DNA from 2 places in the Achromobacter sp. 18P8.1.1 genome. Region 2 is predicted to be linked to the other one. Evidence: riboswitches for the same ligand, from Rfam matches in the RefSeq annotation. Region 2 holds a riboswitch; the other holds the start of a gene.
What was found. Region 2 has a riboswitch for glycine ahead of AC27VE_RS14080 (D-amino acid dehydrogenase). Riboswitches for the same ligand answer to the same signal wherever they lie in the genome.

Region 1 (3,921 bases), on a different contig from region 2:
ATCCGTGGCGCCGTACGCAACCACGGCGGCGGCCACGCCAACCACAGCCTGTTCTGGTCGGTGATGTCGCCCGAAGGCGGCGGCGAACCCGACGGCGCGCTGGCGGCCGCCATCGAATCCGAACTGGGCGGTTTGGCCGCCTTCCGCGAGGCCTTCACCAAGGCGGCGCTGACGCGCTTCGGCAGCGGTTGGGCCTGGCTGTCGGTGACGCCGGCCGGCAAGCTGGTGGTGGAAAGCAGCGCCAACCAGGACAGCCCGCTGATGCAGGGCAATACCCCGATCCTGGGTCTGGACGTCTGGGAACACGCCTACTATCTGAAGTATCAGAACCGCCGTCCCGAATATATCGGCGCCTTCTACAATGTCGTGAACTGGCCCGAAGTGGCTCGCCGCTATGCGGCCGCGAAGGGCTGAGCGCATCTCTCTCAAGGAGGGGAGCGGCCCTATGAACACCTTCAGCCGTCATCGCGTGCGGCCCGCGGCCACCAGCATCAGCGTGTGGACGCTTGCCGTCATGGTGTCCTGCCTGGCGCTGCATCAGCTCTGGGCCTACCTGGACGTGCGCGCGCCGCACGTGGCCGACGCGCTGCTGGGCGGCTTGGTGGCGGCTGCCGCCACCGCGCTGGGCACGCTTCCCATCCTCTTTGCCCGCACCATCCCGCAGAAGGTGCAGGACAGCATGTTCGGCTTTGGCGCCGGGGTGATGCTGGCCGCCAGCGCCTTTTCGCTGGTGGCGCCCGGCATCGAGGCCGCCAAGACCCAGGGCATGGGGCCGTGGGGCGCAGGCCTGACCGTCGGCGCGGCCATCCTGCTGGGCGCGGCGGTCCTGCTGGTGATGGACCGCACCTTGCCGCATGAGCATTTCATCAAGGGCCGCGAGGGCATCGAGGCGCACCGCCTGCGCCGCACCTGGCTGTTTGTGTTCGCCATCACCTTGCACAACCTGCCCGAAGGCCTGGCCATCGGCGTGGGCTATGCGGGCAGCGACCCCGTGCGGGGCACCGCATTGGCTACAGGCATTGCCATCCAGGACATCCCGGAAGGGCTGGTCGTGGCGGTGGCGCTGCTGGCCGCCGGCTACAAGCGCTCCTTCGCCGTGGCGTTGGGCATGCTGTCCGGGCTCGTTGAACCGCTGGGCGCGGTGATCGGCGCCGCCATCGTCGGATTCTCGGCGCCGATGCTGCCGTGGGGCCTGGGTTTTGCGGCCGGCGCCATGCTGTTCGTCATCAGCCACGAGATCATCCCGGAGTCGCACCGCAAGGGCCACGAGGTATATGCCACCTGCGGGCTGATGATCGGCTTCGTGCTGATGATGTTGCTGGACACCGCGTTGGGCTGACCCGGCTGGGCGTCAGAAGACGGGTTTTCCCCGCCGGGCCGCCCCAAGGGGAAAAAGCCCCCTCGGGGGGCAGCAAGCATGCGTAGCGCGCGCGGCGTGGGGGCATTTTCCCCGCCGGGCCGCCCCAAGGGGAAAAAGCCCCCTTGGGGGGCAGCAAGCATGCGTAGCGTGCGCGGCGTGGGGGCCTTTTCCTCGCCGGGCCGCCCCAAGGGGAAAAAGCCCCCTTGGGGGGCAGCAAGCATGCGTAGCGTGCGCGGCGTGGGGGCCTTTTCCCCGCCGGGCCGCCCCAAGGGGAAAAAGCCCCCTTGGGGGGCAGCAAGCATGCGTAGCATGCGCGGCGTGGGGGCCTTTCCCGGGGGCTTCTTTTCGTTGTATGCTTGGCGCCGCTGTCACGCATGTTTGCGGGAGAGAGCGGCCTTTCATTTCGGGCCGCCGCCGAAGGCGCAATTCGCCCAGAATCGCTCAGGTAACCGATACCGCACATGCTTGCCCTGTCCCGGTTTTTTACCGTGCGGATGCGGCAAAACAGTACTCTGGAGAGACCTGGCGCCGGCCCTGAACAAGGGACACAACGAGCAGCCCAGGCGCCGAAGGTGCAAACCCGCCATGCGCGGGGCAACTCTCAGGCAAAAGGACAGAGGGGCGGAAGATTCAGCCGTAGCCGCGCGGGCGTAGTCCGCCTGCCGCGACCGGCATTCCGTAACCCTGGCAGAGCCCTGCCGTCCCGGAGTTTCCGCGCATGTCCGCAACCCTCAAACGCACCCCGCTGGCCGAAGAACATATCGCCTCCGGCGCCCGAATGGTCGATTTCGGCGGATGGGACATGCCCTTGGCCTACGGCTCGCAGCTGGAAGAACACCACGCGGTGCGTCAGGACGCCGGCATGTTCGACGTGTCGCACATGCTGAACGCCGACGTCGTCGGCCCGGACGCCTTTGCCTTCCTGCAGCGTCTGGTCGCCAATGACGTGGCCAAGCTGACGGTGCCGGGCAAGGCGCTGTACTCCTGCATGCTGAACCCGCAAGGCGGCGTCATCGACGACCTGATCATCTACTTTTTCGCCGCCGACGAATGGCGCGTGGTGGTCAACGCCGGCACGGCCGACAAAGACATGGCCTGGATGCAGCGCGTGAAGCAGGCCGGCAATTTCGACGTCACCATCACCCCGCGCCGCGATCTGGCCATGGTGGCCGTGCAGGGCCCGAACGCCCGCGCCAAGGTCTGGGCTGCCCGCCCGGCCTGGCAGGCCGCAACTGAAGCGCTGACCCCCTTCGTCGCCGCCATCGTGGGCGACGACACGCTCGTCGCCCGTACCGGCTACACCGGTGAAGACGGCTTTGAAATCGTCCTGCCCGCCACCGAAGTCGTGCAGCTGTGGCGCGATCTGGTCGCCCAGGGCGTGCGCCCGGCGGGCCTGGGCGCGCGCGACACGCTGCGCCTGGAGGCCGGCATGAACCTGTACGGCCAGGACATGGACGAGCTGACCCACCCCGACCAGGCCGGCCTGACCTGGACCGTCTCCCTGAAAGACGCTGAGCGCCGTTTCATCGGCCGCGACGCGCTGGAGCAGTTCGCCACCCCCGCCGCCTTCGTTGGCCTGAAGCTGCAAGAGCGCGGCGTCATGCGCGCCCACATGGCCGTGCGTACGCCGGCCGGCACGGGTGAACTCACCAGCGGCACCATGTCGCCCACCCTGGGCGTGTCGGTCGGCTTTGCCCGCCTGCCGCAAGGCGTGCGTCCGGGCGACACGGTCGAGGTCGACATCCGCGGCAAATGGGTGCCCGCCCTGGTCTGCAAACTGCCGTTTGTCCGTAACGGCAAAGCCGTCGAACACTCGTAAACTCGAAGCTTCGCGCGAGCGCCGGCCCGGCCAGGGCAAGCGTCGCCCGCGCGAGGCGCGCAACACCATTCATCTACCCGCATTCCCTCAGGAGTTCCCATGAGTCTGCCCACCGATCGCAAGTACACCCAGTCCCACGAATGGGTCAAAGCTGAAGGCGACGTGTTCGTCGTCGGCATCACCGACACCGCCCAGGATCAATTGGGCGATCTGGTTTTCGTTGGCGACGTGAAGGTCGGCGCCAAGCTGAACGCGGGCGAAACCGCCGGCGTGGTCGAGTCGGTCAAGGCCGCCTCCGACATCTACGCACCCGTGGCCGGCGAAATCGTCGCGTTCAACGATGAGCTGGAAAACAACCCCAACCTGATCAACGAATCGGCCTTCACCGCCTGGATCTTCAAGATCAAGCCGGTCAACGCCGCCGATGCCGACAAGCTGCTTGACGCTGCCGGCTACGAAGCCGTCGCCAACGGCTAAAGCTGGCCCCAGGCGGGCGCAGCCCCTGTGCCGCGCCCGCCCTGACGCACCACCACCCCGAGATCCCCCCATGTCGCGCGCCCTAGACACCCATACCGACTTCATTCCCCGCCACATCGGCCCCTCCGATGCCGACCAGGCCACCATGCTGAGCGTGATTGGCAGCCCCAGCCTGGACGCCTTGATCGAAGAAGTCGTGCCCGCCAAGATCCGCAGCCAGGCCCCGTTGGCGCTGCCGCCCTCGCGCAGCGAAACCGACGTGCTG
Region 2 (3,921 bases):
GGGCTTGGCGGTGGGCAAGGACGTGCACGAATTCAAGGAGCTGCTCCAGTCCAACCTGGAGGAGCTTGAGCGCATGACGTCCATCATCAACGACATGCTGTTCCTGTCGCACGCGCAAGTCGGCCGCATGGCGATGGACCTGAGCGATGTGTCGTTGCGCGAAGAGGCCGCCAAGACCACGGAGTATGTCGAACCGCTGTTCGGAGACAAGAACCTGACGGTGACGCTCAGGGGCGATGCGCGGGCGCTGATCGACCGCAGGCTGTTCCACCGGGCGCTGGCGAACCTGCTTGAAAACGCGGCGTTCTACGCCAAGCCGGGGACCGACGTCGCGGTCGCGATGCAAGCGCAGGCCGGCATGGCCCAAGTGTGCGTTTCCAATGTGGGCGAGCCCATCGACGCCCAATCGCTGCCGCGCCTGTTCGAACGCTTCTTCCGGGTGGAATCGGCACGCACGCAAAGCGACAAGCACCACGGTCTGGGCCTGTCCATCGTGAAGGCCATCGCGTCGATCCACCAGGGCGACGTGTTCGTGCGCAGCGAAAACGGGGTCAACACCTTTGGGTTCACCATGGCGTGCCGGCCGGCGCCGGGCGCGCACTGAGCGTCGATGGATCGCCGGCGTCAGGCCGGCGGCAGCGTCTTCCCGACGCTTGCCGCCAGCATCTGCGCGGTGGCCGCCGACAGGGTCCATCCCAGGTGGCCGTGGCCCGTGTTGTAGAACACCCCCGGGCGCTTGCCCGGGCCGACGCGCGGCATCATGTTGGGCGTCATGGGGCGCAGGCCGCACCAGGGCACCACGCGCGATGTCCGGATGTTGGGGAAATGCTTGCGCGTCCAGTCGATCAGCGGCTGCACGCGTTCTGCGCGGATGTCCATGTTGAAGCCGTTGAATTCCGCCGTGCCGGCCACGCGGAAGCGGTCACCCAGCCGGCTGGTGACGATCTTGGCCGCTTCGTCCAGCAGGCTGACACGGGGGGCGGCGTCCCGGCTTTGCGCGTCGTCCAGGTGGACGCTGATGGAATAGCCCTTGACCGGATAGATGTTCAGCGTGTCGCCCATCTGCCGCGCGAACTTGCGGCTGACGGCGCCGGCGCAGATGACGATGGCATCGGTTTCATGCTGCTCGCGCAGGGTGCCGCCTTCGCGCAGGACGTCCAGCACATAGGGACGGCTGTCGCGGCTGATCTGCTCGATGTCGGCGTCCTGCACGAACGTGACGCCATGGCGTTCGCACGCGCGCGCCAGGCCGCTCGTGAATTTGTGGATGTCGCCGGTGGCGTCCGACGGCGTGTAGAAACCGCCGTGGCAATCCGTTTGCAGCGTGGGTTCAATATTGCGGGCTTCGCTGCCGGATACCGCGTACCGCTCCAGGCCGCCTGCCTGCAGCAGCGCGTTCGAACGGCGGGCGGCGTCGAAGCTGGCCGCGTCGTGGTAGATGTGCAGGATGCCCCGGCGTTCCAGGTCGAAGTCGATGCCTTCGGCTTCTGCCATGTCGAAGAGATGTTGGCGCGCTTCGATCGCCAACCGCGTGGTGGCGATGGTGTTTTCACGGTAGTTCGGGATCTGCGCCATGAACTGCGCCAGCCACGAATACTTGTGCCAGCTGAACTTGGGGTTCAGCAATAGCGGCGCGTTCTTGCGCCACATCCAGCGCAGGCCCTTCAGGACGGTGGCGGTGCTGTTCCAGACCTCGGCGTTGCTGGCCGACAGCTGGCCGCCATTGGCGTAGGACGTTTCCATGGCGGGATAGCGCTGGCGATCGTAGACGGTGACCTGGTATCCCAGCTTGGACAAGGCGTAGGCGGACGTGACGCCGGTGATACCGGCGCCAATGATGGCGATGCGGGGCATGATGGCTCCAGATTGAGTGGCCGCGGCCCGAACTGGCCGCCGCACCCCATCTGTCTTGGTACCTGAGAGCTTCACCCGCTGCGCTGACGGCGGCGGGATCCCCTTCGGTGGGCGCGCACGGCGCCTCTCTCCAGATTGTCTAGACGCGCGCAGTCCTGTTGCCTGAGAGTTTCCGGGGCGGTTGCTCCGTCGGCGCCGGCCGCAAGGGCCAGTCTCTTCTGCGCGGTTTTGAATCGACGGAATAGAGAATAGCCAAGTTCTTGTCGGATTGGATTCAGGGTAAGTACTATGTCGGGCGGTCGGCAGCGGCTGGAAATGAAGGGATAGGACCATGAGAATGCATGTTGAAAGGACCCGGCGCATCGCCTTGTCGGGGCTGGCGGTTTTGGCGCTGGGCGCAGGCGCTGCGCAGGCGTTTGCCGCGCCGACGCCTCCCGTGGACCCGACCACGGCCAGCCGCAGCATCGACGAAGCCGCGCAGGCCGTGATGCGCGAATACGGCGTGCCGGGCATGGCGATCGCCATCACCCGGGACGGCCGGCAGCAGTTCTACAGCTATGGCGTGGCCTCGCGCCAGACCCAGGCCAAAGTCAGCCGCGACACCCTGTTCGAGGTGGGCTCGATCAGCAAGACCTACACCGCGACCCTGGCAGCCTATGCCGAAGTCCTGGGAAAGCTGTCGTTGAACGACAGCCCCGCGCGCTTCCTGCCCGTCTTGCAGGGGTCGGATTTCGGGAAGCTGACGCTCGTCCATCTGGGCACGCATACCGGCGGGGGCTTTCCGCTGCAGGTGCCCGACGCCGTGCGCAACGACGCGCAGTTGATGGATTACCTGAAGGCCTGGACGCCCCAGTACCCAGCGGGCACGTACCGCACCTATGCCAATCCCAGCATCGGGATGCTTGGGGTGGTGGCCGCCAAGAGCCTGGGCGAACCGTTCGCCAACGCCATGGAAAAGACGCTGTTTCCCAAATTGGGTTTGTCGCACACTTACATCGACGTGCCTGCCGCCGCGATGGGCGACTACGCTCAGGGATACAACAAACAGGATGCGCCGGTGCGCGTGAATCCGGGCGTGCTGGCGGCGGAGGCCTATGGCGTGAAGACCAGCGCGCGCGACCTGCTGCGCTTTGTCGAGGCCAATCTGAATACGGCGGGCGACGCCGCGATCCAGCGCGCCGTCGCCCGCACGCACGTGGGCTATTACCGGATAGGGGACATGACGCAGGACCTGGCCTGGGAGCAGCTTGCCTATCCCGCCACGCTGGATGCGCTGTTGACAGCGAATGCGGGCACGCTGAACAGCCAGAGCCATCCGGCGGCCGAACTGACTCCCCCGCTTGCACCGCAGGATGCCGTGTGGATCAACAAGACGGGATCGACCAACGGCTTCGGGGCCTATGTGGCGTTCGTGCCGGCCAGGAAGGCGGGCGTCGTGATCCTGGCCAACAAGAACTATCCGAACGAGGCCCGCGTGCGGCTGGCCTACCGGATACTGGAAGAACTCGCACGCTGAGCGTCAGCGGCGGTTCGGGGTTCGGCAGGGGCTCTGCCCGCCCGCGGCAGCAGTCCCATGATTTCCAGCCGCTGGCACAACTGCCCCAGACGCTCCAATTTGTAGGCGTCCACGTCCATGCCGGCGTAGTCGTAAAAGCCCTGGGCGTCGCGCAGGCCGTTGCGGCCTTTCTCCATATTGCGAGCAATGACTTCAGGTGAGGCGAAGCGGGGGCCGATGGCTTCGGACAGGTAGCGCGAGGCGTAGTAAAGGATGTCGCCGCCGCCCCAATCGATGAATTCCAGCAAGCCCAGCACCGAAAAGCGCAGCCCGAAGCCCAGCCGCACGGCGGTATCGATGTCTTCGGCGCTGGCGACGCCTTCCTCCACCATGCGGGCCGCCTCGTTCATGGCAAGTGCCTGGATGCGGGGCACGATGTAGCCGGCGGACGGCGCGCACTGCACCGGCACCTTGCCCGCTTGGCGCAGTGCCTCCAGCAACTGCTGGGCAGCAGCGTCGCGCGTCTTGGGCCCCTGGCTGACTTCCACCAACGGAATCAAGGCGGCGGGGTT

Region 1: it holds a riboswitch for glycine, as region 2 does, so the genes downstream of both, gcvT (glycine cleavage system aminomethyltransferase GcvT) here and AC27VE_RS14080 (D-amino acid dehydrogenase) in region 2, are expected to answer to the same signal.

What each region holds. Positions count from the first base shown of each region.
Region 1 covers NZ_JBYOKH010000016.1:82,838-86,758, reverse strand. The annotation lists gene AC27VE_RS12825 (superoxide dismutase) at 1-414, shown strand, start outside; gene AC27VE_RS12820 (ZIP family metal transporter) at 446-1,339, shown strand; glycine riboswitch at 1,732-1,828, shown strand; glycine riboswitch at 1,863-1,987, shown strand; gene gcvT (glycine cleavage system aminomethyltransferase GcvT) at 2,079-3,179, shown strand; gene gcvH (glycine cleavage system protein GcvH) at 3,279-3,656, shown strand; gene gcvP (aminomethyl-transferring glycine dehydrogenase) at 3,727-3,921, shown strand, end outside.
Region 2 covers NZ_JBYOKH010000019.1:12,036-15,956, reverse strand. The annotation lists gene AC27VE_RS14085 (heavy metal sensor histidine kinase) at 1-604, shown strand, start outside; gene AC27VE_RS14080 (D-amino acid dehydrogenase) at 625-1,854, opposite strand; glycine riboswitch at 1,995-2,085, opposite strand; gene ampC (class C beta-lactamase) at 2,192-3,370, shown strand; gene AC27VE_RS14070 (3-hydroxybutyryl-CoA dehydrogenase) at 3,340-3,921, opposite strand, start outside.